DNA from 4 places in the Pseudoalteromonas undina genome. Region 3 is predicted to be linked to each of the others. Evidence: predicted binding sites of a transcription regulator. Region 3 holds the regulator's gene; each other region holds the start of a gene.
The links. Region 3 encodes sigma-54, which starts transcription at its own class of promoters, with help from an activator protein. Its sites were predicted from a motif close to GTTGGCACGNNNNTNGNNT; they were not measured.
Positions count from the first base shown of each region.

Region 1: flgJ (flagellar assembly peptidoglycan hydrolase FlgJ) is a predicted target of sigma-54. The motif match lies at 3,767-3,785, and genes of this name have one in related genera.
Region 2: PUND_RS03935 (DUF1707 SHOCT-like domain-containing protein) is a predicted target of sigma-54. The motif match lies at 2,486-2,504, and genes of this name have one in related genera.
Region 4: PUND_RS00310 (YggN family protein) is a predicted target of sigma-54. The motif match lies at 6,058-6,076, and genes of this name have one in related genera.

Region 1 is NZ_AHCF03000003.1:513,221-521,374, forward strand. It holds gene flgE (flagellar hook protein FlgE) at 1-194, shown strand, start outside; gene PUND_RS05995 (flagellar basal body rod protein FlgF) at 327-1,070, shown strand; gene flgG (flagellar basal-body rod protein FlgG) at 1,092-1,880, shown strand; gene flgH (flagellar basal body L-ring protein FlgH) at 1,895-2,578, shown strand; gene PUND_RS06010 (flagellar basal body P-ring protein FlgI) at 2,591-3,685, shown strand; gene flgJ (flagellar assembly peptidoglycan hydrolase FlgJ) at 3,823-4,818, shown strand; gene flgK (flagellar hook-associated protein FlgK) at 4,820-6,826, shown strand; gene flgL (flagellar hook-associated protein FlgL) at 6,829-8,088, shown strand.
Region 2 is NZ_AHCF03000003.1:70,874-79,027, forward strand. It holds gene PUND_RS03920 (GGDEF domain-containing protein) at 1-232, shown strand, start outside; gene suhB (inositol-1-monophosphatase) at 283-1,086, opposite strand; gene PUND_RS03930 (VOC family protein) at 1,323-1,739, shown strand; gene PUND_RS03935 (DUF1707 SHOCT-like domain-containing protein) at 1,786-2,451, opposite strand; gene PUND_RS03940 (BON domain-containing protein) at 2,766-3,335, shown strand; gene PUND_RS03945 (YqaE/Pmp3 family membrane protein) at 3,401-3,559, shown strand; tRNA gene PUND_RS03950 (tRNA-Ile) at 3,837-3,913, shown strand; gene PUND_RS03955 (methyl-accepting chemotaxis protein) at 4,173-6,050, shown strand; gene PUND_RS03960 (5-carboxymethyl-2-hydroxymuconate Delta-isomerase) at 6,135-6,464, opposite strand; gene PUND_RS03965 (winged helix-turn-helix domain-containing protein) at 6,580-8,154, opposite strand, start outside.
Region 3 is NZ_AHCF03000002.1:289,596-297,749, reverse strand. It holds gene PUND_RS02010 (KpsF/GutQ family sugar-phosphate isomerase) at 1-162, shown strand, start outside; gene kdsC (3-deoxy-manno-octulosonate-8-phosphatase KdsC) at 163-714, shown strand; gene lptC (LPS export ABC transporter periplasmic protein LptC) at 711-1,265, shown strand; gene lptA (lipopolysaccharide transport periplasmic protein LptA) at 1,255-1,794, shown strand; gene lptB (LPS export ABC transporter ATP-binding protein) at 1,791-2,516, shown strand; gene PUND_RS01985 (RNA polymerase factor sigma-54) at 2,586-4,085, shown strand; gene hpf (ribosome hibernation promoting factor) at 4,112-4,399, shown strand; gene ptsN (PTS IIA-like nitrogen regulatory protein PtsN) at 4,404-4,856, shown strand; gene rapZ (RNase adapter RapZ) at 4,876-5,718, shown strand; gene PUND_RS01965 (HPr family phosphocarrier protein) at 5,736-6,008, shown strand; gene mgtE (magnesium transporter) at 6,115-7,473, shown strand; gene PUND_RS01955 (YgiQ family radical SAM protein) at 7,543-8,154, opposite strand, start outside.
Region 4 is NZ_AHCF03000001.1:57,773-65,926, forward strand. It holds gene PUND_RS00275 (Lrp/AsnC family transcriptional regulator) at 1-237, opposite strand, end outside; gene PUND_RS00280 (PrnB family protein) at 374-1,543, shown strand; gene PUND_RS00285 (aminotransferase class V-fold PLP-dependent enzyme) at 1,545-2,669, shown strand; gene PUND_RS00290 (RNA-binding protein) at 2,653-3,141, opposite strand; tRNA gene PUND_RS00295 (tRNA-Ser) at 3,866-3,958, opposite strand; tRNA gene PUND_RS00300 (tRNA-Ser) at 4,013-4,103, opposite strand; gene PUND_RS00305 (hypothetical protein) at 4,325-4,465, opposite strand; gene PUND_RS00310 (YggN family protein) at 5,226-6,020, opposite strand; gene PUND_RS00315 (PA3496 family putative envelope integrity protein) at 6,408-6,593, shown strand; gene PUND_RS00320 (glutathione peroxidase) at 6,666-7,157, opposite strand; gene PUND_RS00325 (AzlD domain-containing protein) at 7,247-7,546, opposite strand; gene PUND_RS00330 (AzlC family ABC transporter permease) at 7,543-8,154, opposite strand, start outside.

The DNA.
Region 1 (8,154 bases), on a different contig from region 3:
CAGGTGAGCCTATAGCAGGAGAACCGGGAACAGGAACTTTAGGCAAAGTCAATTCTTCAGCGCTCGAGCAATCAAATACAAACTTAACCACAGAGCTGGTTGATTTGATTAGTGCGCAGCGTAACTTCCAAGCAAACTCTCGTGCGCTTGAAGTGAATTCAACGCTTCAACAAAATATCTTACAGATCCGATAATCATATTTTGATTTATAAAGGCTGCTTAATGCAGCCTTTTTTATTCCTCCTTAAAATCTTATTCATACTTAAATTTAATCTGGCACTTATATTGCATTTACCCATATATAGATTTCTTAATGAGTCGATGTTATGGATAAAATGGTCTACATAGCGGCATCTGGCGCTAAACAAAGCATGCAAGGGCTTGCTCTTAAAGCCAATAATTTGGCAAATGCGAATACCACTGGGTTTAAATCTGATTTTGCGCAAGCGCGATCAATGCAGGCTTTCGGTGAAGGTTTGCCGACTCGTGTTTTTGCTATGCAAGAGCGCCCAGGATCTAACATGACATCGGGCGGTATTGTGGAAACAGGTCGCAGCCTTGATATCGCTATGAGCGATAACGCCTGGCTGAGTGTTCAGGATGCCTCTGGTAATGAAGCCTATACAAAAGTGGGCTCGTTAAATATCACTGCTGAAGGTATGTTGACTACCAGCGACGGTCGTCAAGTTATTGGCGAAGGTGGGCCTGTCATATTACCTGTACCGATTGAAAAAATTGAATTTAGCAAAGATGGCACTATTCAAGTACGCCCTCAAGGTGCACCGGCTAACTTTTTAGAAGAAGTTGATCGGCTAAAAGTGGTTGATGCAAACAACGCCACGCTCGAGAAGGGTAACGATGGCTTATTCAGAGCTAAACCAGGCCAAATAGTTGAAACATCAGCCAATGTACAAGTATTAGGTGGCACATTAGAAAAATCGAATGTAAATCCTGTGCATGAAATGGTCGATATGATCAGTCACCAACGCCAATTTGAATTACAAGTAAAACTGATGAAAACAGCTGAAGAGATTGACGAACGTCAAGAACAGCTGATGCGCATCGTTTAACTTTAACGTGAGGATATTATTATGAATCCAGCATTATGGATAAGTAAAACAGGGCTTGACGCTCAACAAACTGATATATCGGTTATATCAAATAACTTAGCGAACGCCAGTACAGTGGGTTACAAAAAAAGCCGCGCTATTTTCGAAGACTTACTCTACCAAAATATTAATCAACCAGGCGGTCGCTCATCGCAAGACACCGAAATGCCGTCAGGCTTAATGCTTGGTGCGGGTACTAAGGTAGTGGCTAACCAAAAAAACTTTTCGCAAGGTAATATGCTCACTACTGAAAATTCATTAGATTGGATGATTTCTGGTCCTGGCTTTTTTGAAGTATTGCAACCAGATGGCAATATTGCTTATTCGCGTAACGGCCAGTTTACTACCGACGGCGACGGGCGTGTTGTAACCTCGGGCGCTGGTTATGTTGTTCAGCCTGAAATGAATGTACCTGACGATGCACAGTCGATCACCGTATCTCAAGATGGTGAAGTGTCAGTTCGCGTAAAAGGTCAGGCCGAAAACGTGGTTATTGGTCAAATCACGATTAGTGATTTTATTAATCCGTCGGGCCTTGAGCCTATAGGGCAAAACTTATATACCGAAACCGCGGTAAGCGGTGCGCCTGTTCAAGGTAACCCGGGTGTTGAAGGTTTAGGTACGATTATTCAAGGTTCACTTGAAACATCAAATGTAAATGTGACCGAAGAGTTAGTTAATTTGATTGAAACGCAGCGCGTTTATGAGATGAACTCAAAAGTTATCTCAGCCGTTGATGAAATGATGAGTTATATCAATCAACAGTTATAGTTTTGGGGGATTGTATGCGTAATATTATGTTATTTACAGTAGGAACTTTACTATTAAGTGGTTGTGTAGCTACACAAAATAATGAGGTAGTACAAGACGATCCCTATTATGCACCTATGTATCCAGAGCCTAATATGGAGCCAGTAGTCGCAACCGGCTCTTTGTTCAGTACTCAATTATCGAATGATCTATATGCCGATAAAAAAGCACTGCGAACAGGCGATATCATTACTGTTAAATTACAAGAGTCGACCCAAGCGACTAAAGCAGCTAAAACAGAAACGGATAAAGAAACCGATGCCAGCCTCGACCCTGTAATTGGTTTAGGTGGTTTACCGGTAAATATTGGCGGCGATAGCATTCAATTTGGTATTGGCAGTGACTCCTCATTTAAAGGTGACTCAAAATCAAATCAATCAAATAGCTTAGTTGGCGATATTTCGGTTAACGTGATGCGAGTACTACCAAATGGTAATTTAGTAATTCGCGGTGAAAAATGGCTAACGTTAAATACCGGTGAAGAATTTATTCGCCTAGAAGGGTTAGTGCGTCCGCAAGATGTCAATGCCGATAATACTGTTGAGTCTAATCGAATTGCGAATGCACGTATTCAGTATTCAGGTAAGGGTCAAACTCAAGAGGCACAAAGCCCGGGTTGGTTAACGCGTTTCTTTAGTAGCTCATTGTTTCCCTTTTAGAGGACATTCGACATGAATGGTTTTAAAGTTTTTTGTTTTATGGTGCTACTAGGCTGGCAATTTACTGCCAGTGCTGAGCGAATTAAAGATGTATCTATGGTCGAAGGGGTGCGGTCAAACCAATTAGTCGGGTATGGATTGGTAGTGGGTTTACCGGGAACTGGTGAGCAAAGCCGTTTTACCGAGCAAAGCTTTAAAGGCATGCTCAATAGTTTTGGTATTACGTTACCAGCTAGTTTAAAGCCAAAAATTAAAAATGTTGCAGCGGTTGCTGTTCATGCTGAACTCCCGCCATTTAGAAAGCCAGGGCAGACTATTGATATAACCGTATCATCGATTGGCAGTGCAGGCAGCTTGCGCGGTGGCACATTATTACAAACATTCTTAAAAGGGGTTGATGGTAATGTTTACGCCATCGCTCAAGGCAGTTTAATTGTAGGTGGCCTAGGTGCTGAGGGGCTTGATGGTAGTCGCGTTGTGATTAATACGCCAACGGTAGGGCGTGTGCCAAATGGTGCAACCGTTGAGCGTGCTGTTAAAAGCCCATTTATGCAAAACGACTATATTACTTTTAATTTAAACCGCCCTGATTTTACTACTGCGAAACGTTTAGAGAAAACCATTAATGATTTAATTGGTCCAAATAGCGCTCAAGCACTCGATGCAGCCTCTATTCGCGTTATTGCCCCACGTGATGCCTCGCAGCGCGTATCGTACTTATCAACTCTTGAAAACTTAGAGTTTAAACCGGCAGATACTTCGGCAAAAATAATTGTTAATTCGCGTACTGGCACCATTGTTATTGGCAAAAATGTAAAATTACAACCTGCGGCAATTACCCACGGTGGTTTAACAGTAACGATTGCGGAACAACAAAATGTAGCGCAGCCAAATCCTTTAGCAGAGGGTGAAACCGTGGTTACTCAGCAAAGTATTATTGATGTTAATCAAGATGATTCACGCGCTTTTGTATTTGACCCTGGTGTAAGTCTTGATGACTTAGTACGTGCAATTAATGAAGTTGGCGCTGCCCCGGGTGATTTAATGGCTATTCTTGAAGCACTAAAAGAAGCCGGTGCAATTAATGGTCAACTTGTTGTAATTTAATCTTTTAAAAAACACCGTTTAAAATTTTATTGCGGTGTTTTTTACTTTTTATTCCTGCTTACTCCTACCCTTGAAAGTCTCGCTGGCTCAATTATTGCATTGCTTTAGATATTATTAATTATTGTGTCAAAAAGCCGATGGAAACAAATCATCTAGATAAGCAAAACTTTTTTGATTTAGGCAACTTAGACTCTTTGCGTCGAGATGCTTTAAACAGCGGTGATGCATCAACCGATGCATCTAAAGCGGCGTTAAAAAAAGCGGCGGCACAATTTGAAGCTATATTCACCCAAATGCTGCTTAAAAGTATGCGTAAAGCCAATGAGGCTTTTGAAGATAAAGAAAGCCCGTTTAATGCTAGTGGCGTTAAGTTTTTTGAAGAAATGCACGACCAACAGATGGCTTCAGAGCTTTCATCAAATGGCTCTTTGGGTCTTGCAGATTTAATTGTGCAGCAATTATCGCCAGATGGAAAAAACTTTATGCCAGGCTCTGTTCTTCGCACAACGTCAGATTTCTTTAGTGACCAACGTGCGGGTAGCACCTTACCTCATCAAGAAAACCAAAAGGTCACTGAAAAAGTACCGCTCGTTGATTCAACTGAAAAAAGCGAACAAAACATAGCGTCTGGCACATTTGAAAATGCTGAGGAATTTGTAAGCACCGTGTGGGAACACGCAAAAACAGCGGCTAAAAAAATTGGTTTAAATCCGGCGGTTATGGTCGCACAAGCAGCATTAGAAACTGGCTGGGGTAAACATATTATTAGTAAAGGTGATGGTAATAGCTCAAACAATTTATTCAATATTAAGTCAGATAAAAGTTGGCAGGGTGAAAAGGCCAGTAAAGTCACTTTAGAGTTTGAGCAAGGTGCTGCAGTTAAAAAGCAAGCAAGCTTTAGAGCGTATGATTCGATAAAAGATAGCGTGAATGATTTTGTGGATTTTTTAACACAGAACCCGCGCTATCAAGATGCATTAAACAATACGGCAAAGCCGCATAAATTTTTAGACTCTTTACAGCAAGCTGGTTATGCAACCGATCCTAACTATGCAGACAAAATAAAAAGAGTGCTGAACAGTAACGAATTGAAGAATATCGCCACAAGCGTGATCCGCCAGGGAGTAGAGTAACATGTCGTTTAATTTATTAAATATTGCTAATTCAGGAATAAGAGCAAACTCTGAGTTATTGCAAACGACAAGTAAAAACATTGCAAACGTTAATACCGAAGGGTATGTACGTGAGCGCACCGAATTTACCACCATGATTGATAATCAGGTAGGCCGTGGTCAAACGTATCGTTTATTGAATGAGTTTGCGCAAAAGCAATTAAACCGAGATACTTCAAATAAAAGTTTTTTTGATCAATTTGTTAGTGAAGCGAGTCGGGTTGATCAAATTTTTTCAGAAAAATCAAACAGCTTATCAACTAGTATCAACTCAATGTTTAATAACGTGCAAGAAGCTCTTAATCAACCTTCATCAACAGTTGCTCGTTCGTTGGTGATGAGTGATGCGCAAAACCTGATTGATCAAATGGATCGGCTTGCAGGTATCGTTTCAGAGCAAAAAGCGGTGGTTAATGAGCAATTAGAGATTTTTTCAGAAGAGGCGAATACGTTAATCGAAAGTATTAGTTCGTTAAATCAAGAAATTGCGGGTGTTCATGGTACTAAAAACGAAGCCGATGCGAGCTCAGCTTACAATGAGCGTGATAAAGCAATACGTGATTTATCTGAGCTGATTGATATAGAAACACTTGATGGCCCTAATGGTGAAAAACAAGTGTTTATGGGTACAGGTGAAGCGGTTGTTATGCAAAATGGGTCATTTAACTTATTTTCGATCAGTGGCGATCCTGATGCTAACTTTAAAGAGCTACGTTTAGATGTAAATGGCGGTAAGGCTGTGCCATTAGATATAGACCCTACTAAACTCAAAGGTAAAATTGGCGGTTTATTGGCATTTAGAGACGATATTTTGGTGCCTGCACAAAATCAAATAGGCCAGATGGGTATTGCGCTTGCTGATTCGTTTAATCAGCAAAACCGTCTAGGTATGGATGCAAACGGTGAGCTCGGAGGGGATATTTTTGATATCCCAACGGTCAGTGCTTTTGTTTATCAAGCAAACACCGGAACAGCTAATATGTCAGCAACCGTTGAGGCAGGTAAAGGCAGTGAACTGCCAGCCAGTGACTTTGTGATTACATATACAGGTAATCCTAACGAAGTAAGTATTCAGCCAATTGATAATAAAGGTGAACCTTTAGGCACAGCCTCTTTAGCAACTATCCCACCCAGTGGCATTATCGATTCAGCAGCTATCACCAGCGGGGAGTCGTTTGGTTTAAAGCTAAACGTAACCGGAGCCGGTAATGCCGGTGACCAATTTCAGGTAAAACTTAATAGTGGCGCGGCTGGCAATATATCGCTGACAACAGGTCGAGGTGAGGACATTGCATTGGCCTCCCCAATTAGAACATCAGACGGCCTTGATAATACAGGTACAGGGACTATTTCACCGGGTAATGTTACCGATGTAACCACTGGCAGCTTTAGTAATCCTTTGGGTTTAGCAAATGGCCCTATTAGCATTGTTAAAACAGCTAATGCTAACGAATATCAACTTACTGATGGTAATGGCACAACTACGTTTACAGTTACACCGCCTGCTAACAATATACTCGCTCAAGCCGGGGCACCATACGATGGTTATGGTTTTGACTTTAATATTGAAGGCGTACCAGCAATGGGCGATACCTTTAATTTAGAATTTAATGAAGGCGGTTTTGATGATAACCGCAACGGCCAAAAACTTGCTGACTTACAAAATACTGATTTAGTACGTCAAAATGTAGTAGCGAGCGCATCAGCTGATAATCATAAAACATTGAATCAGGCCTATGCTGGATTAGTCACCGATGTTGGTGTGGTAACCAGTCAAGCAAAAACCAATGGTGCTGCATTTGATGCTTTAGCACAACAATCAGAAGCCTGGTACGAATCGTTGTCGGGCGTAAACTTAGATGAAGAGGCGGCTAATTTGCTGCGCTTCCAGCAATCTTATGCTGCTTCTGCACAAGTATTAACTGCAGCGAGAGCTATTTTTGACACCTTATTGAGTGCGGCGAGGTAATTATGCGTTTATCAAATAATTTAATGTATCAAAGTCAAATTAATAAAATTTTAGATAATCAACAGGGCGTTGCAGGCGCTTTAGAGCGAGCAAACACAGGTCAAAAGTATTTGAGTACCTCTGAAAACCCAGCTGCTATATCGCAAGGGATGTTGTACACCAATAAAATAGAAACCAATGAGCAGTTAACTAAAAATATAAAGCAGCTAAATGGTCGCTTATCAACCGAAGAAAGCATACTTAAAGGTATGAACGACACTATTTTAGAGGCGCAAATGCTAACCATACGAGCGGGCAATGGTTCGTTAGGTCAAAGTGATTTGGCTTCAGTTGCCAGTGAACTAAAAGAATTGCAAAAATCGCTGCTTAACTTAATGAATAGTCAATCAGAAGGGGGGAAATACCTATTCTCTGGTTATCAAGACGATATTCAAGCCTATACATTTAATAGCACTAATGGCAAATACGAATACCAAGGCGATCAAGGCCAGCATGAAGTGACGATCGCAAAAGGGGTTGAGATCAAATCAAGTGATAATGGTTTTAATGTATTTGAACGAGTTGATGCACGTCTTGATGTGGTGTCGAATGATGGAGCGCCATCAGGCGGCATTACCGCAGGGACTGTTTATGTTGAAAACCAAGGCGAGTTTGATCGCTTTCATAAAGATAATTATAACTCAGACCCAGATCCGCTTATTTCTCCAACGATCAATACCTATAACGTTAATGTTATCCCTGGTGCAACGCCTTCAGCGCCTGATCAGTATGAAATATTACGTGATGGTAATTCTCTTGTACCACCTGTTACTGGTGAAGTAACCGATGAGCCGATTGAGTTTGCAGGCATGGAAATTCAACTTGAAGGTGTAGCACCCGGCCAACTTGATTTCACCCTTGAAAAGCCAGGTAAAGAAAATGTGCTTAATACGCTTGAAGATCTGATCACTAGTCTAAATGACGAACAACTTGATGGAGCGCAAATTAACCAAGCGTTATCGGATGGGTTAATTCAGCTTAAAAATGCCAGTGAGCAAATTGTGTTTACTCAGGCTGGCCTAGGTGGGCGTATGAACGTGGTGGAGCGTGTGACCGATTCAAACAGTGCTCTAGATATTAATAATCAAGACAACAGAGCGAGCTTAATTGAAATTGATCCTGCTGCAGCCATTAGTGAACTCGCTAAACAGGAGGCAGGTTTAGACAGATCGATGGCGACTTTTGGTCGCTTGGCTAAACTTTCATTATTCGATTATTTATAAATACCATCCAAGGCAGGTTATTACTTAAAGAAAAATAGGTAATAACTTGCCTTAACAAGGCGGCAA
Region 2 (8,154 bases), on a different contig from region 3:
TTGGGCAACTAATCGAGAGGGCGAAAAGCAGTTTGTACCTTTACTTACATTATCGATAGGTTTAGTTGAGCCTGATCTGCAGCAGTGCAAAAATAGTCATCAAGTAGCGGCATTAGCGACAGATGCTAAAAAAGAAGCAAAACGTTATCGTCAAAGCTACTTATTTATATGTAATCGAAGAAGGCCTGCTCCCGCTATTGTACGTTTATCCAATAGTAAAAAAAGTGGCTAACCAAAAGCAAAAAAGGAGCCTAGGCTCCTTTTTTTAGTACGTAATTACGATTAACGTAATAACGACTCAGATAATACTGGGCGCATTTCGCGAACAATTGCCTGTGTTAGCTTAGGTGCACCACAGATTACGTTACCGCTCACGTTGTAGTTATTACCGCCAGCAAAATCAACAACCATGCCGCCAGCTTCTTTAACTAATAACTCACCTGCTGCTGTATCCCAAGGTTTTAAACCAATTTCAAAGAAACCATCAACACGACCCGCTGCAACATACGCCATATCTAGGGCTGCAGAGCCTGCACGACGAATATCAGCTGTGTGAACAAATAACGCTTTAAACGCTTCAGAGTATGCATCTAAGTGATGTTTTTGTTTGAAAGGAAAGCCTGTAGCAAGAACTGAACCAGCAAGTTCAACAGTTTTAGATACACGTAAACGTTTGCTGTTTAACTGTGCGCCTTGACCGCGAGAAGCAGTGAAAAGCTCGCCACGAATTGGATCGTAAATTACGGCTTGGTCTAAACGACCTTTAACTTTAAGTGCAATAGATACTGCGAAATGAGGGATACCCTTGATGAAGTTAGTTGTGCCATCAAGTGGGTCAACAATCCATTGGTAATCAGCATCCTTACCTTTGTGTTCGCCTAACTCTTCACCAACGATGCAGTGATCAGGGTAAGAACGTAAAATAGTGTCACGAATTACGGCTTCGGCTTCTTTATCAATGTTAGTAACTAAATCGTTGGTGCCTTTTTGTTGCACTTCAACTTTTGATAAATCTTCACTTGCACGAAGAATAAGTTTGCCTGCGTTACGCGCAGCGCGAACCGCAATGTTTAACATTGGATGCATGGTATTACCTTTGGGTTGTAAAAGAACGTTTATATATTTAAGCCGGCGTATTTTAGCGGTTTTTGCCATAAAGTAAACCATAAAGCCTAAATACTTGTGAGTGTTTTTTGTACAGGTATGATCTTTCGATATATTTATCGAAATAAAAACAAGCAATAAATTTGTAAATTAGCGCTTTACCTAAAGTGAGCTTGAGGTTTTATGATGTTCTATATTCAATTAACAGGAAGAAAATTATGAAATTAGAACACGTAAATTTAGTTGTCAGTGATATAGACGCCATGCTTAAGTTTTACCAAGCAGCGTTTCCCTATTGGTCAATTAGAAGTGAGGGAGAAGGAACCTGGTATGGTAAAGCAAGGCGCTGGGTACATTTTGGTGATAACGATCAATATATTGCTATAAGCGATCACGGTGAAGGGAAAAATCGTGACTTATCAGGGCATCAAATTGGCTTGGCACACTTTGCCTATGTAACCAATAACTTAAATGAAGTAATAGCGCGCTTAAAGCATGCGGGCTTTGCAATAAGTAAGCAAGGCGCTGTAAATCCATTTAGAAAGAACATTTATTATATTGATCCCGCAGGGTTTGAGGTTGAGTTTGTAGAGTATATGAGTGATGTACCTAGTGAGCGAAATAACGACTTATAATATGAATGAAGCCAACTATTTTGGCTTCATCAAATGTTTAGCATATTTAATAATGTTTACCATTCATACCAAGTTGAGTTTTTAGATCATTTGCAAAGCTAATAAATTTTTCTTTAATAGTGCGCTTAACTTTAACTTCCACAGAGCCTAAAACAGTTTTTCCTTCAATTTGAATCGTTGGCGCTTGGCGTTTATTGAGTGAAACTGTTTTATTTTCAAAACTGCCTAAAATACAAAACATTTTAGAAACTACATTAACGTGCTCAGGTACATATATTTCTTCGCTGCCAAAGTAACAATTAACGTGAATAGTGACATGTTGGTGGGTAAAAATAGCATCCGTAAAATCAAGATTGATTGACCCCATGTAGTTTTCTATATAAATGTTTTGAGGCACCACCCATTGGCCGCTTCGTTCACTTGAACCAAGAATGCTTCTTAATGTAAGTGGCTCTTCATCAGTCTCATGCTGCGCACTATAATTAGGTGCAAACTGCGAGTGCTTTTGTGCCTTATATTGCTGGTCAGTAATTAAGGTTAAATCTTCAACAAGGGCCATAAGCGCGCTATTGTCACTCGCTGCCATTGCATCGTCTAAGCGCCTCTCAAATGCTTCTACAGAAATGACACCATGGCTGTAATTATAAATGAGTTGATCAATTACTTGCTCACGAACTTGCTCGATAGGGCGGTCTTCAATTTTAACAGACATTTAAATTATCCTTTTAAGGTTGCTGGCTAGTTCAAAGCAAGCCTTATACCAAATAATAATTCATTTAAAATCATTGGCTTATGTTTTTTTGTTTTTTCATCCTTTATTATATTAACGACAGATTAACCAAATATACAATTATTTAGTAAGTTTCGCTATTCGAGAAAGTTTTACGCAATGGTCTGTAAATGTTTACTTCGTAGGTTTAAGTCAGTATCGGTAGTTTTAATTTAAACCATTGAAATTTAAGTGTAAAAATAGTTGGCCCGATGTTCGCATTAGTTCAAGTGTCTTTAATCAAAAGGAGAACGATTATGAAAACATTTAATAAGTCTATGATTGCAGCCCTAGTATTAGGAACAACCGCAATGGGCGCTCAAGCAAGCAGCTGGGAAAACGAAAGTAAAGATGCTTGGATTGATGGAAAGGCAGAAACAGTACTGCTGATGAACACCAATCTAAACAACTTTGATATCAACACGGACGTAAAAAACGGCAAGGTAATGCTAACAGGTAAAGTAAACAGCGATGTAGATAAAGAACTTGCTGAAGAACTCGTGCTAAGCCTAGATGGTGTAACTGATGTTGAAAACAGTCTAACTGTGGTAAAAAACACCGACATGAAGAAGCATGATTCTAAAATGATGGGTAACGGTACCGAAAGTGATTTAACCGATGCCAAAATCACAACAGTCATCACAACGCGTTACTTATTTGATTCTGAAGTAGGTGGTACAGACATTGATGTTGATACCGATAATGGTGTAGTAACTCTTAAAGGTTCAGTTGAGTCTGATGCTGAAAAGCAATTAGCGATGGAAATTGCTAAGAACGCTGAAGATGTTCGCAAAGTAGTTGATGAATTAACTGTTATTGCAGAATAATACACTATACTAAAAGCCCAGCCTTGCTGGGCTTTTTGCTTTGCTAACGTTAGAAGGGTTAAATTATGGATATTATCAGGATTATTTTTTCTATTTTATTACCACCACTGGGTGTATTTTTACAGGTGGGGCTAGGGATGCACTTTTGGTTAAATATTCTGCTAACCTTGCTCGGCTATTTCCCAGGATTAATTCATGCGATTTATATTATCGCCAAAAAATAACACCATATCGCAGTAATACATTTAATACTGAGTTGCTAATTGCCATCGTAAGGTATGTGTATTAGTTACTCAGACTACTATTATTTAATGAGTTCGTTTCTTCGAAGTCATCATCAATAAATCTAAAAGCTTACTATTTGAGCAGTTGGCCCTTTGATTGTTAAAATAAAGCTTTTTGCTAGTGACAAGCCCCTAAAAACTTTTTATACTGCAACCCGCTTTAGTCGCTCTGTGGCTAAACGCTTCAAAAATTAACTGCTTACAGTTATACAAAGATGGCCCCTTAGCTCAGTTGGTTAGAGCACACGACTCATAATCGTTAGGTCCCCAGTTCGAGTCTGGGAGGGGCCACCACTTTTCAAAGCTTTCCAAGTAAATAAAAACTCATTTTCCTAGTTTATAAAATTCGCTTTTGTTATTTCTATCGTATTTTCACCAGTACACTGATTTTTTTATTAATTCTATTGAATACATTGCAATAAACACAGTTGAATCTACTATTAAAGTGTTATGGGGTTTTATTATAAAAATCTTTACTTTATGCCCTTTAATGTCGCTACTGTTAATTGTCTGCGGTATATAAAATACTGCTTAGTTACCCCTTAGGTGCTCTATGTTATTAAAACGAAAAGTATACCTCAGCCTTATTCTGGCTGTTGTTGCTCCTTTAGCAATATCTACTCTAATCTTTTCCAATAGTATTCGCTCAAATACAGAAGAAAAACTAGCAAAAGTAGATTTACCGACTGCGCTTAGTGAAGTTAAAAGCCAAATAGAGCTGGAACTTTCTACACCTATTGTTGTAGGCAAAGAAATAGCGCAAAACTTATTTGTGCAGCAATGGATGAATAATAATGAAGATGCGCAAAGTCGAGGTAAATTTATTGATTACCTCAAACATATAAAAAATAAAAACCAAGCCAGTAACGCATATATTATTTCTAAAAACTCCCGTAACTATTACACCGATGAGGGTATTTCCAGGCAAATAGATAGTAGTGATACTTGGTTTGATGCTTTTTTAGCATCGGATAGACCATTTGAAGTAGCGCTCGACATAGATAAAGGCAGCTCTGAGGTGATGGTATTTATTAATTATGCCATTGAGCTTGATGGGCAACGACAAGGAATTGCCGGAATTGGCCGTTCGCTCGATTCTATGGTGGATCTCATAAGTGAATATAGGATAGGTGAGGGCGGCATTGTTTATTTGGTCTCTGGTAGTGGCGAGATTATGCTGCATGGTAATAAAACTAAAATAGGGCAATCTGTTGACTTGACGCCGATTAAAAATGGGGCAATTCAAAGTAAAGTAATTGATGGTGATGACTATGTTGTATCAAGTACGCCTGTAAACTCATTAGGTTGGCATCTAGTTGCTGAAATTCCCCAAGAGCAATTATATGGCCCAATTAATAGTGCTATTAATACTAATATCATTTTTGGTGTAATTATTGCTCTTGTCGGTTTAGCGTCAGCACGCGTGTTGGTAGGGCAAATATTTAGGCCAATCGAAAACATTACTTCAGCAGTGAATGCGTTAACAGAAAAAGATGGCGATTTAACAGCGCGACTTCCTACTGACGATAATAATGAAATTTCAGATTTGGCGATTAAGTTTAATCTGTTTTTAGAGCAGTTACATTATATGTTTAAACAGGTCTCTGAGTCGGCAATTCATGTTAAAGGTATTTCCCAAGATGTACTTGAGCAAGTACAAGGAGCAGCTAATTTAGCTGAGGTACAGTCATCGAGTACACAAACGGTGGCGGCAGCGGTTAATGAGATGGAAGTTACGGTTCAGGATATTTCTGGCAGTGCCAGCAATGCGGCAGATATTGCGACTAAAACCGAAGAAACGACGCATAAAGGCGTTGGTTTTGTGCAAAGCACAATTAAACAAATGGAACAGTTAGAAGCATCGATGGCCAATTCTGTGGCTTCGGTGTTAGAGCTCTCGACAGAGATTAAATCAATTTCTCATGTATTGGATGTCATTAAAGGGATTTCTGAGCAAACTAACTTATTGGCGTTAAATGCGGCAATTGAAGCGGCGAGAGCTGGAGAGCAAGGGCGTGGCTTTGCAGTAGTTGCTGATGAAGTGAGAACGCTTGCACAGCGTACTGCGGAGTCTACAGAGCAAATTAATGAGATGATTGCTTCGTTAAATGCTAAAGCTTCAAGCACGGTAACTGCGATTGAATTGGGCAGCAAAAACACTTTAGAAAATGCCGAACGATTAAAAGAAACAGGCCATACATTAAATGGTATTTCACAGGAAATTGTACTGTTAAGCGAGTTAAATAACTCAGTGGCTACAGCAACGCGAGAGCAAACTTTAGCAACCTCAGAAATTAGCCAAAATATTGTAATGATCTCCGACTCGGCAGAGCAAACCAAAGAAAATATGAAAAAGTCAGAGCAGCTTTGTAATGGTTTAAATAAAGAGTCGAATATTTTAAGGGATTTACTAGGTAAGTTTACGCTTTAAGCGCGGTTTTATAAAAATTAGCAGAGCGGGGATACCATCATAGTTATAGAGCACTTGCCTATAACTATGATGTTTTAATAGCCGTTAATTTTTACGATAAATCTCGTGATTCATTTCGTAAATATTAACGCTTAAGCTATCAGAGGCTCTGCAATATGTTTGTAGGCACGCTAGTAACTGCTCACTTAGCTTTTGCTTTTGCTCAATAGAGCGCCCAGCCATAATATGTACAGCAATATGAATAAACCCTTCTTTACCCACACCTAATTGGTAATGTTGATACGCAATAGCACGAGTTTTTATTGTTTCTAAATCAAATAAGCCACTTTCAAATGTTGTTGTGTGGATTTTTTCCACTAGAACCTGAGGTAATAAAGGCAGATCTTCTGAGTGTTCAATAATAACGTGTGGCATTTAGCGTATCCTCTTTAGATTGGTTTGTTTAATTATACCAAACGGGTTTGTACACGCTAACCCTATAGAGCTTAATTTTTAAAAATTTGGCTTAGCATAGTTCAGGCTGTTGCTTTTAGGGCAAATATTGATGGTTGATACGTTTTATGTCAATTTGTGGTGACTTATACGAAGAGTATACCAGCCAGTTGGTATTTGAAATATAGGTTAAGCCAGAGGTACGACTAAATGCGCGTTCGGGAAGGCGTATAACGTCATGATGGCTTTTGGTTGAGAAGTCGTAATAACTCAAACGGTAATCACCTTGTTTTACATTAAAATAGTAAATACGCGATGTCGCTAAGGTGTCGCCTTCAAAAAAGTACCACGAATTATGATTAGATAAATTAATTTCGCTAACCAGTGGTTGCTCAGTTTGGCTATCAGGATCTTTGATCCATAATTGATTAGTTGCTTGGTTGGCAAAAACTAAAGCGCCTTGCTTGTTTTCATAAGCATATAATGTTGGTGAATCTATGGCTTGTTCGAGTTTATTACCATTTAAATCGAAGCGATACACGTGCTGATCATCAGAGACTAATACGCTTTTACTGTCTGCAGCCCAGCTCGGTTTACCATGATCGCTAAAGCCCGTAGGTAATAATTCACTGGTTTGTTTATTAAAGTCATACAGGTATAACGCATGACCACTAGGGTGCGAGGCAACAAAAGCAATATAATCACCATCAGGCGACCATACTGGGTGGTAAATATTGGCATTGAGATTAGTGAGCTGCTTTCGAGATGTACCGTCTTTTTTTGCGGTCCACAACTCCATTGAGCCCGACTCATTAGAGACAAACGCGAGTTTGTTTCTGGTTTTATTGTAATTAGGAAAGCGGGTACTAAAATGGCTCGATAATACAGGGAAAGGAGAGCTTACAACCGCATTATTAACCTCTAAACGCATTAAAGCCGAGTCTATATTCCACTGATGAAAATACAAACTGCCATCACTGGCAAATTCTGGGTAGCTTAAGCCATCTATGCGGGCATTGATCATTTGTTGTGTTTTAAGGTTGTAAAAGTACCCTTGGCGTTTACCTTTTTTTACACCAGAAAAAACGAGTTGCGCCTTAGAGGGGTGCCAATCAACGCCTCTCATATCAATAAACCCAGTAGTTAACTGCTTTGCATTGCCTGTTTTTATATCGATTAAAAATAATTCTTCAAACCCCGTTGGTAAGTTACGAGATACTACAAGTTGAGTTGCATCTGGGGAGAACACAACCGACTCATCGCTATATTGGCATGCTGAAATACAAGGTATTTGAGTAATTGTGTATGGCGATGAGGTTAAATCAACAAGGTTAAGTTGAGTCAGATTATTTTCATCATCTTCACTAATATAAACCAGTTTAGTGCCTAGGGCATTTATGTCTATATCGGTACTCGCTTTGTTACCACACTTCCCTAAAATAGTGGTATTTCCCGAGGCAATATTTTGCTGAATAACCTCACAGCCTTGACCAGATATACGGCGATAATAATAAATAAAGGTTAAGTCAGAGCTAAATACCGCTCGCCCTTCAATGAATGGGGTGTCGGTAAGTGCTATTGCAGCTTGTTCGGGTAAATGTAAATCACGTAAGTATAAATTTGCTTTATGACCAGGGCGGCGCCAAGAATATGCTAAAAAGTGACTGTCGCT
Region 3 (8,154 bases):
ATGACAAAGTCATGTACAACAGCCACACAAGACATACTCGCGGCTGAAGCACTGAACATTATGGAACAAAAACGTATTAATGGTTTAATTGTGATTAATGAGCATAATCAGCCCATTGGCGCACTAAATATGCAAGACTTACTAAAAGCGGGGGTGCTATAAATGCAGTTTGAAGATCTTTATCAGCCGTTAAGTGATGATGCAAAAGCGCGCGCAAAAAAAATAAAATTATTAATTTGCGATATTGATGGTGTGTTTTCTGATGGGCGCATTTATCTTGGCAACCAAGGTGAAGAGCTCAAAGCCTTTAATACCAAAGACGGGTTTGGCATTAAAGCCCTTATTAATAGTGGTTTTGAAGTTGCCGTGATCACAGGTCGTCACTCAAAAATAGTTCAACAACGTATGAGCAATTTAACCGTACAACATATATACCAAGGCCAAGAAGACAAACTCATTGCCTATCAAGAATTAAAACAAAAATTAGCGCTCAGCGATGAGCAAATAGCTTACATTGGTGACGATGGCCCTGACATGCCAGTGATGGAAAAAGTCGGGTTTGCAGTAGCCGTAAACGACGCCCACCCACTGATTAAACGTTTATCGCATTATGTCACTCAGTTGCCAGGCGGCTTTGGCGCAGTAAGAGAGTTAACAGATTTACTGATGCTTGAAAACAATAAGCCACTTACTAGCCAAGGAACCAGTTCATGAATGTAGCTCGCATTATACTGAGCATCTTATTCATAAGCTGTATGGTTTGGCTTTGGTATCCTTATTTTTCTCAGGTAGATATTATTGCGGATGAACAAACTCAAACTATTGCTAAGCCTGATTACACTGCGATTGAGCTAAAACAAACCGCTTATAATGAGCAAGGTAAAATAAGCCACAAAGTAACTGCGGTAAAAATGGAGTTATACCAACAACTTGGTTTTACCTTTTTTGAAAAACCTATATTTACGTTATACAACGAGCAGCAAACATGGCGTATTAACGCTGATGAGGCCACCCTCTACGACGATCGTCAACTCGTATTAGAGGGCAATGTAAAAGCGCTAAATTTAGCCGATAACGCCATGATCGATACGATCACAGCCGATAGCATCAATGTAGATATAAAACTACTCACTATGCAGTCAGAGCAGCCTGTCGTTATTACAGGACCTAATTTAAAAATCACAGGCAAAGGCCTTGAGGCCGATTTAAAAACCGAAGTGATTAAACTTATTAACCATACGCGAACCCTATATTATGACCAATAACCTATTTAAAATTCTAATTGTTCCTTCATTACTGATTGCATTTCATAGCCATGCAGAGGAAACCACTGAAGCCCCTGCGGCTAATCAAATCTCAATTAGTGCTGACAGGCAGGAAGGTCAATTAAAAGAAAACGTGGGCATTTTTGAGAAAAATGTTGAAATTATTCATGGTAATCGCCGTATCACAGCTGACCGTTTAGAAGTGCATAAACGCGATGACTTAGGCGATAACAAGCAATTATTAATTGCCACAGGCAGCCCTGCATATTTTGAAGAAACACAAGCAGATGGCACCATCATGAGTGCCAGTGCGAATGAAGTGCGTTACGATGTTTCGCAACGTTTTTTAACCTTAATCGGCGATGCCAGTATTGCTCAAGCAGGTCAAAAAATAACTGCTAAAAGTATCACCTACGATATAGAGCAGCAGTTAATTAGCGCAGAAAAAGACGAAAACTCAACAGACCGTGTACACACTATTTTAGTGCCTGTTGAAAACAAAAAAGAAGACGATAAAGGCCAACCATGAGCACATTAAAAGCAGAGCTACTAGCAAAAAGCTATAAAGGCCGTGAAGTGGTGAAAAACGTTGGCCTAGAAGTTGAAGCTGGCAGCATTGTCGGCTTACTTGGCCCCAATGGCGCAGGTAAAACTACGACCTTTTACATGATTGTAGGCCTTGTACCTAGCGATAAAGGTAAAATATCAATCGATGATCAAGATATCACTTTATTACCAATGCACAGTCGAGCTCGCCTAGGGATAGGATATTTACCACAAGAATCATCTATTTTTAGAAAGCTGACGGTTTATCAAAACTTAATGGCTATATTAGAAACACGTAAAGGGCTCAATAAGCAACAACGTGAAGATACCTTAAATAATTTACTTGATGAATTTAGTATTCAGCATATTCGTGACAGCCAAGGTATGGCTCTGTCAGGTGGTGAGCGTCGCCGTGTTGAAATTGCGCGAGCATTAGCAGCAAATCCTAAATTTATACTACTAGACGAACCCTTTGCAGGGGTTGATCCTATCTCTGTATTAGATATTAAAAAGATTATAGAGCACCTTAAAAACCGAGGAATTGGCGTATTGATCACAGATCACAACGTCCGCGAAACACTTGATGTTTGTGAAAAAGCCTACATAGTTTCTCATGGGGAGTTAATTGCATCAGGCACTCCAGAATATGTATTAAACGATAAAACAGTACGCGATGTTTATTTGGGCGAGCAGTTCAAGCTCTAATATGTGTGTTATTCCACTAAGCATCTGCTAAGATTAATCATACTAATTTAAAAGGATTGTTAGAGATAAATGAGGCAATCATTACAGCTGCGCATGGGCCAGCAACTTACAATGACTCCACAGTTGCAACAAGCAATTCGCTTATTGCAGCTCAGTACATTGGATCTCCAGCAAGAAATTCAAGAAGCACTCGATAGTAATCCCTTGCTTGAAGTTGAAGAACAAGATTACAGTGAAGATGCTGCGGGTAAAAACGAACAAAAAGCCGATACCGATGAATCAACGCTAAGTGCTTCAGCTGATGAAAAACCTAGCGAATATGAGCAAGATAGCGGCGAAGCCATGACCAAAGACACCATTAGCGATGATATGGCAATGGATGTTACATGGGATGAATACATGAGCGCAGCACCGGCCTCTTCATCAGGACCAATGCCTGAAGATGAATCAATTTATCAAGGCTCTTCAACTGAAACGCTACATGAATATTTAATGTGGCAATTGCAACTGACACCGTTTAGCCCTACTGATGAAGCCATCGCGATTGCAATCGTAGAAGCCGTGGACGATTCTGGTATTTTAACCCTTAGCTGTGAAGAAATATTAGAAAGTTTTAATCAAGAAAACGACATAGAAGATGAAGTTGAACTTGATGAAATAGAAGCCGTATTAAAGCGTATTCAGTTATTTGATCCGGTAGGAATAGCCGCGCGTAGTTTACAAGAGTGTTTGTGTATTCAATTGAATCAGTTTGATCAAGACACGCCTTTTTTAAGCGAAACAAAAATGATCTTAACTGATCACATTGACTTACTGGCTGCGCGTGATTATCGCACATTAATGAAAAAAACTAAGCTTAAAGAAGATGAGCTTAAAGAGGTCATGACGTTAATTCACACGCTGAGTCCAAAACCCGCTGACACTATTGTTAGAGAAGAGTCTGAGTACGTTATTCCTGATGTGTCGGTTAAAAAAGTAAAAGGCCGTTGGGTGGTTGAACTAAACCCAGATAGTATGCCTAAAATTAGGGTAAACAGCCAATATGCAGCTATGTCGCGTACGGTTAAATCAAGCGGCGATAGCCAGTTTATTCGCTCACACTTACAAGAAGCTAAATGGTTTATAAAAAGCTTAGAAAGTAGAAACGACACACTGCTTAAAGTAACTAACTGTATTGTGCAGCAACAACAGGCCTTTTTTGAACATGGTCCTGAGGCGATGAAGCCTATGGTACTTAATGACGTGGCCGAAATGGTAGAAATGCACGAATCGACTATTTCACGTGTTACTACGCAAAAATACATGCACACACCACGCGGTATTTTTGAGCTTAAATATTTCTTTTCAAGCCATGTAAGCACTGAAAATGGTGGCGAATGTTCATCTACAGCAATACGCGCATTAATTAAAAAATTAATCGCTGCAGAAAACTCAGCTAAACCATTGAGTGATAGTAAAATTGCAGATATATTGGCTGAGCAAGGAATTAAAGTAGCAAGGAGAACTATTGCAAAGTATCGCGAATCTCTAGCTATTCCCCCGTCTAATCAACGTAAAAGTTTGATTTAAGGCGTACAACAAAGAGGAAAATGTTTATGCAACTGAATTTAACTGGTCGCCATGTAGATATTACCGACTCGCTTAGAGACTACGTAAATAGTAAATTTTCGAAGTTACAGAGGCACACTGATCACATAACGAATGTGCACGTTATTCTCGATGTAGAAAAACTAAACCAAAAAGCCGAAGCAACCGTTCATGTTAGTGGCGCTGAGATTTTTGCTTCTACTGAACACCAAGATATGTATGCCGCTATAGACTCGCTGATTGACAAGCTAGATCGTCAAGTAATTAAACACAAAGAGAAACTTGCTCGACACTAACACTATGAAATTAAGCTCACTTATCTGTCAGGACTGCAGTAAAGCTGCGGTCCTTTTTAATAGTAAAAAAAGAATTTTAGAATTTATCAGTGAATTGGCTCACAATAAACTGCCCTATTTAACACAACAAGATATTCTTAACGCGTTAACCGCCAGAGAAAAACTAGGGAGTACAGGTATAGGTCGAGGAATTGCAATTCCACATGGTCGTATGAGTGGTGTACAAGAGCCTCTTGCACTTATATTAGTGAGCGAAACGGCTATTAATTTTGATGCGATAGATAACAGACCGGTCGATATTTTTGTTGCCTTAATTGTACCTGATGGTGACAATAAGCAGCATTTAAAAACCTTAGCCACTATAGCAGAAAAGCTCAACGATAAAGAATTTTGTAAGCAATTACGAGCGGCAAAATCCGACAATGAGCTGTATCAAGTAATTGTAAGTCAACCGTAGTAACAATTAAGGGTGATAAATGGAATTAATAATTATAAGTGGTCGCTCAGGTTCTGGTAAATCTGTTGCGCTGCGTGTTGTTGAGGATTTAGGTTATTATTGTGTAGATAATATTCCTTTAAATTTATTGCCATCTCTTGTTCGTAGTGTTTCCGACAGCTACAACAAAATAGCCGTAAGTGTTGATGTGCGTAATTTACCTAAAGAGCAGCAACAGTTTAATGAAATCATTGAATATTTACCTGGTTTTACTAAGCCAACGGTGTTTTATTTAGACAGTGACGATCAAACCTTAATTAAACGCTTTTCAGAAACACGGCGTCTTCATCCTCTTTCGATTGACTCACTGCCACTTGATTTAGCAATAAAAAAAGAAAAACAACTCCTTGATGTACTCATTAACCGTGCCGATTATATGATTGATACTACGGATTTAAGTGTGCATCAGCTGGCTGAATCTATTCGTGAAAAAATACTCGGTAAAAAAGACAAACAACTGATCATTACCTTTGAGTCATTTGGTTTTAAGCACGGTATACCCAAAGAAGCAGATTATGTATTTGACGCTCGCTTTTTACCAAACCCGCATTGGGAGCCTGAACTTAAGCCACTCACAGGGTTAGATCAACCAGTAAAAGACTACCTAGCCAGCCACAGCATAGTACAAAAATTTACATGGCAAATTCAAACATTCGTGCAAACATGGCTGCCTCATTTAGAAAGAAATAACCGCAGCTATTTGACCATAGCTATTGGCTGTACCGGAGGGCAACACCGCTCAGTTTATTTAGCGCAAACTATAGGTGAAAGCTTTGCAATGAGTCATCCTAATGTAAAAATTCGCCATCGAGAACAAGAATAAAGCTTGAGAGAATATTAATGCGGTTAGAAAACACATTTTTAATAAAAAACAAGTTAGGCCTGCATGCCAGAGCGGCTACGGTGCTGGCACAGCTTTCTGTGCAATTTGATGCCTCAATCACGTTATTTCAAGATGATAAACAAGCCGCTGGCGACAGTGTATTAGCACTTATGTTACTCGAAAGCAGTCAAGGCAAAGAAGTTAAGGTAGTATGTGAGGGCCCTGACGCAGAACCTGCACTTAATGCAATAGGTGAGCTCATTGACCAACGATTTAATGAGCAAGAGTAATCCTGCTTATAAGCTAAGGTTAATAGTGGTTGAGGTAGTTTACTGATATAAAGTAAGATAAAGCGATACCCCATCATCGTGTAATAAAATTTAATTAAGGACGCCAATGCCTGAAGCTTTAGAACAAGATATTCCACTACAACAACTAAAACAGGTGACTAAGTCACTAAATAGTGGTCAATTTGTTCAAGTTAGGCGCATGCTGGCAAAAACGGCACCTTGTGATACCGCACTTCTTTTAGAATCATCTCCCCATAAAATTCGTCGCATGCTCTGGCAACTGGTTGATCCTGATGTACAGGGTGATGTACTTGAAGAGCTCTCTGAAGACGTACGCTTGGGTATTATTGCGCAAATGGCACCTGAGCACATTGCTGCTGCAACAGAAGACATGGGCCATGATGATTTAGGGGAAGTACTACGTAGCCTACCAGACACCGTATATAAAGACGTTGTTAGTGCTATGGATATTCAAGATAGGGAGCGTGCAACACAAGCTCTATCTTACCAAGAGCGCTCTGCTGGCGCCTTGATGAATATCGATACCGTAACTATTCGCCCTGATGTAACTCTAGATGTTGTACTACGTTATATTCGCTTACGCGGTGAACTGCCAGAGGGCACCGATGACTTATACGTTGTAGATAAACATAACTGTTTTTTAGGCGCCTTATCGCTGAGCACTTTATTAACTAATCCCCCTGAAAAAATTGTTCAGGATTTAATGGATGAAGAGTGTGAATCTATTCCTATTTCAATGGATGAAAGCGAAGTAGCGCAACTATTTGAACGACATAACTGGATATCGGCACCAGTTGTCGATGACAACGCGCATTTGCTTGGTCGTATTACTATAGATGATATCGTTGATGTTATCCGTGAAGATGCAGAGCATAGCTTATTAAGCTTAGCGGGTCTTGATGATGAAGAAGATACCTTTGCGCCGGTCTTAAAAAGCTCTAAAAAGCGCTCAATTTGGCTAGGTGTAAACTTACTAACTGCATTGCTGGCTGCAATTGTGGCGAGCTTTTTTGAAAACACCTTAGCTATATTACCAATTCTTGCTGTGCTCAATGGCATTGTCCCGTCAATGGGTGGGGTTGCAGGCAGCCAAACCTTAACTTTGGTTATTCGCGGTATCGCGGTGGGCCATATCAACCAAACTAACCAACGTTTTTTATTATTAAAAGAACTCGCTATCGGCGCGATTAACGGTATGGTTTGGTCTATCCTAATTGCCGGTGTCGTTGCGCTTTGGCAATGGGATTTCAAACTCGGTGGTGTTTTAGCGTTTGCTATGTTTATGAATTTAGTTGCAGCAGGTATTGCGGGTGCTAGTATCCCACTATTACTTAAAAAAATGAAAATAGATCCAGCACTGGCAGGCAGTGTGGTACTAACCACAGTAACTGATATTGTTGGTATATTTGCCTTTTTAGGCACTGCAACTTGGTTATTGATTTAGGCTCTAATCTTTTTATAAATAAAAACACCGCGTCAATACGCGGTGTTTTTGTTTAAGCCGATAATTACTTTACCTTGCGCGCTGGCGATTACCGCCCACCTTAGGTTTAGTGTTGGCTTTTTTAAACTGACTAAAGCCAGTATGACGAGTAAGCGCAGGGCGACCGCCCTTGTTACCTTTACCGCCTTTGGCTTGCCTTTCATCTCTGCCTTCTTCTGGCACTAAGCAATTTGGACCTTTACCAATGAGTTTAGCTTTGCCCATGTTACGAAGGGCTTCACGGATCATTGGCCAACCGGCAGGATCATGGTAACGTAAAATTGCTTTATGCAAACGACGCTGGCGCGCGCCCTTTGGCACCGCAACTTGCTCAGTATTATTTTTAATATTGCGTAGCGAGTTCATTTCAGTATGATAAATGGTGGTCGCATTAGCCATCGGTGACGGATAAAAGTTTTGCACTTGATCAAGCTTAAAGTCATTCGATTTCAGCCACAAAGCCATATTAACCATGTCTTCGTCTTTAGTCCCTGGGTGAGCAGAAATAAAGTATGGAATTAAATACTGCTTTTTACCCGCTTCTTTAGAGTACTTATCAAATAGCGCTTTAAATTCATCGTAAGCACCCATACCCGGCTTCATCATCTTAGATAATGGGCCATCTTCAGTGTGCTCTGGTGC
Region 4 (8,154 bases), on a different contig from region 3:
AGCACTCACTGAGTTTTGACACAGTCGCACAAAAGCATAAACCAGTACATTAAGATTGAGTGACTTAGGGTTAATAGCTGCGTGATAACCAATAATAACCTGTTCTTGCTCAAGTTTTTTAATGCGCCTTAGAGTAGGAGTATCCGAGAGATTAATGGTATTGGCTAATTCTGATACCGACATTCGGGCTTGCGATTGCAAGGCAACGAGTAGCTGCTGATCTTTATTATCTAACATGGCTATAGAATCTTATTAATTATATGTCTAGTAATAGTGATTATTGCTAACAATAACTGCTTTTACTATTTTTTTTAGCGTTTTAACCTCTGGGATCTTTGCTAGCATTAAAAAATAATAATAACAGGATGTAGTCATGAGTTCTTACACTGCTAAATTTGATAATTGGATTAGGTCTGAGTTTGTTGCTCTAAACTCTCAGTTAGAAGAGTTGTATTGGCAACAAGATGATAAAGCAAATGTTGAAGGGGTCGGGGATAACTTAAAGCAAACCTTGAAAGAGCAAGGTAATGCGTTGATCAGCGATTTATTAGCTGAAGGTAATACCGACGAAGGATTTGATAGCGCATTTGATTTACTTGGTAATGTCGGTTTGTTCATGGCGGCTTGCCGTAGACATGAAATTACAGAGCCAAGCAGAGAGAATAGTTCACCGCTGATAGAAGCATCGGCGCTTGCTATGCATATTGGTGCTTCTATTGGAGTAACTCCTCGTTTTGCCACCGCACATTTAACCACTCATAATAAAGCCATTAATGGCATCTATAAACGGTTTACAAATCTTGATGATGAAGCCTTGTTTTTAGATTACAACACCCAAGGTATTTTAGCGTATAAGCGCGCGAGTGATGCTTTACTAAAAATACTGCCATTAGGTATTTCACACCCTGTCACGGCTGAACTACTTGAGGTGGTTAAAACAGCACTTATTGATGTAATAGCGTCGAATAATGCCTTGTACACTCAACTTGATACCGAGCGTTTTTTTAATTGTGTACGCCCATATTACAAGCCTTACAGGGTAGGTAAAGAGGTTTACCGTGGTGCAAATGCGGGAGATTTTGCCGGCATTAATGTTATTGATATGCTGCTAGGACTTTGTAGTGCAAATGAGCCGAGTTACTCGCAAATGCTGGTGGATAAATTTTTATATATGATGCCAGAAGATCAACAAATATTGCGAGAGGCCATGCGTATGCAAAGCTTCATGGATGACTTCTTAAAAGCCGAGCAATATAAACACACAGAGTGGTTTCAAAAGCACGGCAAACTATTTATACAAGTGTGTAAATTACATGGTGACACCGCTATCGGTCATCATAATCAGTTGGTTGAGAAGTTTATTGCCCAACCGTCACTGCAAATGCAACAACAGCATATAAGCAAAGTAACTGCCAGTGGACCACCTTTACCGGTACTGCTAGATTCCTTAGCTAAATTAAGGGATAGACGTGCAGCAGCTAAGCGAGACGATATTAATACGCGTTTTGATGACTTAAATACGCTAAAACAGTGGATTAACTAATATGGCTAAAAATGATTTTTGTATGCCAAGGGGCTGCTATTTATTAAGCCACTCTGTTGGTCGTCCTCTAAAAAGTACTTTAGAAAATGCTACTGAGCAGTTTTTTACTCCTTGGCAGGAAAGTGCTAAAGAGCCATGGCAGCAATGGCTACCAGCTATAGAAAATTTTACGGGTGCATTAGGGCGGCTATTTAATGCGCCAAGTGAGCAGTTTTGTCCTCAGGTTAACTTATCTAGTGGTTTAACTAAATTGCTTATGTCGCACCCCGTATTTAATAAACCACAGTGCACGGTATTAATGGCGCAGGCCGACTTTCCAAGTATGGGGTTTGTAATGCAAAAAGCACTCCCTGCATGTGCAACAATACGTTTCATCCCCGAGCATGAAGATCTAAGTGATAGGCAGGTATGGCAGCGATATTTAACCCCAGAGATTGATGGTGTGTTTGTTAGTCATGTTTATTCTAATACGGGTGTACAAGCTCCTTTAAACGATATTGTGGCGCTTAGTAAAGTCACGAATACACTCTCAATAATTGATGTGGCGCAATCGGCAGGGGTTATCCCTGTCGATCTAACGGCGTTAAATGCCGATTTTATGATTGGCTCAAGTGTGAAGTGGTTATGCGGGGGGCCAGGTGCGGCCTATTTATGGGTAAATCCAAAGCAAATAACGCAATGTGAACCAAAAGATGTTGGTTGGTTTTCACATCAAAATCCATTCGAGTTTGATATTACGCATTTTCAATATAACGCTAAAACACTTAGGTTTTGGGGCGGTACGCCTTCTATACTCCCTTATGTTATTGCCGCTGATAGCATTGAATATATTGCCCAGTTTGGTGTGGATAAAGTGAGAGCGCATAATTTAGCGTTGTTAACGTTACTTCAGCAGCAGCTGACGGCTTTTTTAGTATCGCCAAACGATAAAGATCAGTGCAGTGGTACCGCTATTTTAGATTTTGCAGAGCATCAACAAACCGTATTAGCGGCATTGGAGGCAGCAAACATAAGTGTGGATGTGCGCAAACTCGGTATTCGTATTTCACCGCACATATACAATACAGCGTCAGAGATACAAGCGTTTATTGCTACGGTGAAAAAGGTAATTAAGGCTGCTGATTAAGCTGTTGTTTTTTTTGAGTGAGTGCCGTTATTTGTTGTTGTGCTTGTTTTATTTGCGGTTCAAATCTTTGTTTAAGTACCGCAGTTTCTGTAGCAATTGCATCTGCAATCGAATCAGCGCCTAAACGATTTGCTTTATCTTGGGTCATGTAACCGACTTGCTGTTTCTTTTGCGCGTATTCCTGCTGGTATTGCTTTATTTTAAGCTCAAGCTTCACAATATCGCGCTCTATTTGTTGCACCTCAAGGTAGTCATCAACTGAGGTATCGATAACTAGGGCGTTTTCAGATTGCAATGCATTGGTTTGCATAATGTTGACGTTTTTAAGCGTGATCACTTTAGCGTCTTTAGCGCAAGGAGTTTGACTGAAAGTCGGCACCCCTTTAATGGTGCATTTAAAAACCGTCACTTCATTTGCCATGCTGACAGTGCAGGCACCTAAAAAACACAGTAGTAATATTAGCTTTGCCATGGTTAAACCTAAGCTGGTTTAAAATACCATTTATAATGCACTAAGTTGTAACACCATACAATTTGTTTAATTTAATAGCCTAAGTCAAGTATGCCTTCCAAAACGAACAACTCCATAGGTTGTTAAAATTTAGGCACAAAAAAACCACAATTAAGTGGCTTATATTCAGTAATGGTGGAGAGGGAGGGATAGACTTACTTACATCCATGTAACCAATCGCTACGCGACGCTTGCAGCGGCCGAAACTGTTCCAGACATTTTATCGAACCCTGTCGAGGGTTCTCACCCTCCCAATTAGCGGCAAAGCTTATTTTTGGGCACAAAAAAACCACAATTAAGTGGCTTATATTCAGTAATGGTGGAGAGGGAGGGATAGACTTGCTTACATCCATGTAATCAATCGCTACGCGACGCTTGCAGCGGCCGAAACTGTTCCAGACACTTTATCGAACCCTGTCGAGGGTTCTCACCCTCCCAATTAGCGGCAAAGCTTATTTTTGGGCACAAAAAAACCACAATTAAGTGGCTTATATTCAGTAATGGTGGAGAGGGAGGGATAGACTTGCTTACATCCATGTAATCAATCGCTACGCGACGCTTGCAGCGGCCGAAACTGTTCCAGACACTTTATCGAACCCTGTCGAGGGTTCTCACCCTCCCAGTTTTTAACGGAGTTAAAATTCAGGCACAAAAAAACCACAATTAAGTGGCTTATATTCAGTAATGGTGGAGAGGGAGGGATTCGAACCCTCGATAGAGCTACAAACTCTATACTCCCTTAGCAGGGGAGCTCCTTCGGCCACTCGGACACCTCTCCGACGCATTATTCTGCGTATTATTAATCGGGATAAAACCAATTAATAAAAATAAGTGGTGGAGAGATAGGGATTTGAACCCTAGAGGGGCTATAAACCCCTGCCGGTTTTCAAGACCGGTGCATTCGACCACTCTGCCATCTCTCCACGTCGTGATGCAGGATAATACTTAGGAGAGTAGTCTGTGTAAATAGCAAAAAGATCGTTTGCTTAAAAAGTGAGCGTAAATGCGGTTTTTTTTATAAATAATGAAGATTTAAGGTGATTTTTAGCTATGAGGTGGCTGGCAGCAAACAGGAGGAGCTAAAGAAGAGTCTTCATTAGAGGTTGGGTGTTTGCTGCAACAATACAAAATCATGGTTGGGTGATTATTTGTATTGAATTGCACCGCCAAGTGCTAATTTTTTTCCGTAACGGTTAAGTTTAGCTAGCATTTTTGCTTTGCGATTAGTTGGCTTAACGGCAACGTGAGTTGTGGCTGTTTGGTTAAGTGTATTAATTGGGTTCATTTTATTCGCTCCATGGTTGTGTCTGTTGAAAACATGTGCATTTTGCACGCAGGGTGGTTAAAAATAAAGCGATAAAAATTACTGGTGAAGTATTAGTTTTTTTAATCCGAAACCGTTTTATTAATTTGTCGTTCAACTACTGGTTTATTATTTTTTGTATAATTATTCATCTGGGTTCATTGCTATGTCGCTTTTATATGGGGTCTTTTCGGTTTTTTTGAGTTTAAACTGTTTATAAAAAGAGTTTTTTGAATATTTATTCAGATTAAATTATTTTGTATTGGTTGGGCTTAACTTTGCTTTATTCAAAGATTTAACATGTTATTTATAGGTGGTTAATTATTTATCAGATAAGAGCAGTAAATAAACGATAAAAATAGTGTTGCGAGGTTTTTAAATTATAAAAAAAGTGCCTAGGTTACTAGGCACTTTGGAGTTAGTTGCGTTTTAAAACGCTTCTAACTGGGGAACGTACCATCTCATGAATATAAATCTAAAAAGATGGGTTTAATTATGTTTGCAATTTGGGCTTACAATCATCAGCTTGGGTGGCATTTTAACTATTCTAGAGCGAAGCGAAGATTATACTTTGGTTTGTATTTTACTATGAAGCCACAAAACAATGCTGCACAGCAAGAGTAGATCCGCTCAACAGTCTATTATTTGAGTTAAATGGTTTTAAATAGGGTATAAAAGGCAAAATGCGGCATAGCTTAAAAGCAAATGCCGCAAAGGGAGATTAATGCGGGGTATTATTCTATTAGTGCTGTTTAATAGTAAATAGCTCATAGCCTTTTAATGCAGGAACTTGAGCGGTTAGTTGCGTTTCTTGTTGTGCTATTTCAACAAAATCATCACATAATGAATTTGCACGCTTTTCAAGTGTTTTGGCATGCAGCTCTACTTTTTCTTCTATTTGTGCGCCCATATTTTCCATGCGCTCTTCAAATGCTTGCATGTCACCGCCTGAACTCATTAACTCAGAGCCCAATGCCACTAAAATGCTGCCCATTGATTCCATTACTGCTGATTCAACTGCTGTTTCTATTTGCTTTTCAAACTGCTGTTCAAAGTTTTCACCAAATTGAGTAAAGCTTTGTTGACCCATTACAAAAGTACCTTGCAGATAAAAGGTGCTTTCAACCTCTTGATGAATATCGTCCATTAAGGCTGAAATATTATCGAGGCCGTTAATATTAAACGCATTTGCAACCTCTTCTAATGCTACACCTGCAATTTTAACCCCTTCAAGGGCAATATTGGCCACTTCAGGTAATTGCACGCGTAAATTGTCTGTGTAGTCGGTCATTGCTTGGCGCTGTGCACTATTTAATGCTACTTGCTCGCCATTGATAGACAGCTCACCTTCAGCGGTAAATAGCATGTGCTGATTATTGGCTTTAAAAATTTCTAATTCATTAGGTTTGATGCGCACATCGTTCTTAAATTCAACGTTACATTCATCGTTACTAAATGAAATTGAAGAGTCGCTAGTATTGTGAGCCATTGCTACTGGAGCGCACATTATCGCGCTAACTAATAATAATTTTTTCATGTTTATTCTCTGCTTTTTGCTGATGATAATTAACTTATAACAAGTTTGATGCCAATTATTTTTAATGTTTTAAAACAATGGCTTGAGATTTTTTGAATGCTTTAAAGTCGAAAGTGTACTCATTGAAAATACTAAAATATGGTCAAAATAACCAACAATTAAATGCTAATAAATAAAATTTATCGATACGATAAAAAACTCTCACTTTCCACAATTCAAATTTAACGCTATTTATTCACAATACTGACACAGAGACTATTTAGGATAGCTATGTGGCTTTATTTTGACGTAAATTTGTACAGCTAATTTATGTTGAACATTTTAATTTCACCAATTATCGCGATATAGAAATCCGTAATTGGTCTCAAACACTTTATGGAGTGGGTTGTGGGTAAGACATTTAGTTACGATGCGCTAGATGATGATTTTGTTGAAGACGAATACGAAATGGTCGGGCGTAATCAACACGACAAGAAAAAGCAAAAGGTGAAAAGAAAGTTAGAGGATTACCTTGAGCAAAAACGCTTGCGTAAAAATCTAGGTGAAGATGACTTAAACGATTATATTGATTAAGCTCTCGCTAGTACAAATAAGCGTTACAGTTTGTAATAAAGAGGCTTTGTGCCTCTTTATAGTTTTTTGGGGTTAAGCCTTAGCTGCAAGCAGAGCTTTTTCAATTACTTTTTCTAGTTTTTCAGGTTTAGTAATAGGTGCAAAGCGCTTAATAGGTGTACCATCTGCCGCTACTAAAAACTTAGTGAAGTTCCACTTAATTTTTCGGGTTAAAAACCCCGGTAGTACAGACTTTAAATAGCGGAAAACAGAATCTGTATGCTGGCCATTTACATTCACTTTTTCTGCGATTAAAAAACTAACCCCGTAATTTATTAAACAACCTTGCGCTATTTGCTCAGCGTCGCCGGGCTCTTGTTGACCAAATTGGTTACATGGAAAGCCTATAATGATCAAACCTTGGCTTGCATACTTTTCATGTAATGCTTGCAATGACTGATATTGATAAGTTAATCCACATTCACTTGCGGTATTTACGATTAATACAACTTTACCTTCAAACTCTTTAAAGTCGATTGGCTGGCCTTGTAGGCTGGTAGTCTTTAGTTGATGGAATGGGTGCATATAAATACGCTTATTATTTGTTTATTTTGCATAGTCTAACCCTTGCGTGATGATCTACAAAGTCTAAGTCACTTTTACAGCGCTTACTGCTAATTTAAAATTAAAAATAGCCCCATACCGGCCAAGGTCGTTAAGTAAATATTATGCGTTTTGTAAGCAACAACAATAGCGACTATGGCAGCACTGAGATAAGGGTTCTGCCAGTTTAGATTAATACCTTCGTCATTTATAAATACAATTGGCACCCAAATCGCCGTTAGTACCGCAGGTGCACTAAAGCTCAAAAACTGTTGCATTTTAGGCCCTACTTTAAATGGCAAGGCGCGGTGTAAGAATAAATAGCGAGTAAAAAAAGTAATACATGCCATTAGTAAAATAGTGGTCATCATTTTTTGGCCCCCTTATTTTGCACTAATCTGGTAACAGCGTAACCTGCGCTCATTGCTAGAAGCGCAGAGCATACTAACCATAATTCAAAGCCTGTGCTTTTTAATAAAGTGGCACTGATCCCTGCAACAATGACTGTAACTAGAGTAGCTAAGTTTTTAATCCCTGGAATTACTAAGGCAATAAAAGTTGCTGCAATAGCAAAATCGAGTCCTAAATTAGTGAGATCTGGAAGCATAGTACCGGCTACAATGCCAATGAGGGTCCAAATATTCCACGCAATATAAAAGCTAAAACCTGCGCTCAATGCATAAATTAAACGGGTTTTAGTACGATAGGCGCGCGGGTGGTGCGAAAAAGCAAATAGTTCATCAGTTAACACAAAGCTGACAGGCAGGCGCCATCGCATGGGTTGCTCAATCACTTTGTGACGAACTGCCAAGCCATATAAAAAATGGCGAGAGCTAATAATAAACGTGGTAAAAAGAATGGTTAGTAGAGGGGTATTACCAGCAATGAGCTCAATTGCAACCAGCTGCGCCGAGCCTGCAAATACCAGTAGCGACATGGCTTGAGTTTCAAATGGGGTAAAGCCATTTTGTATTGCTAA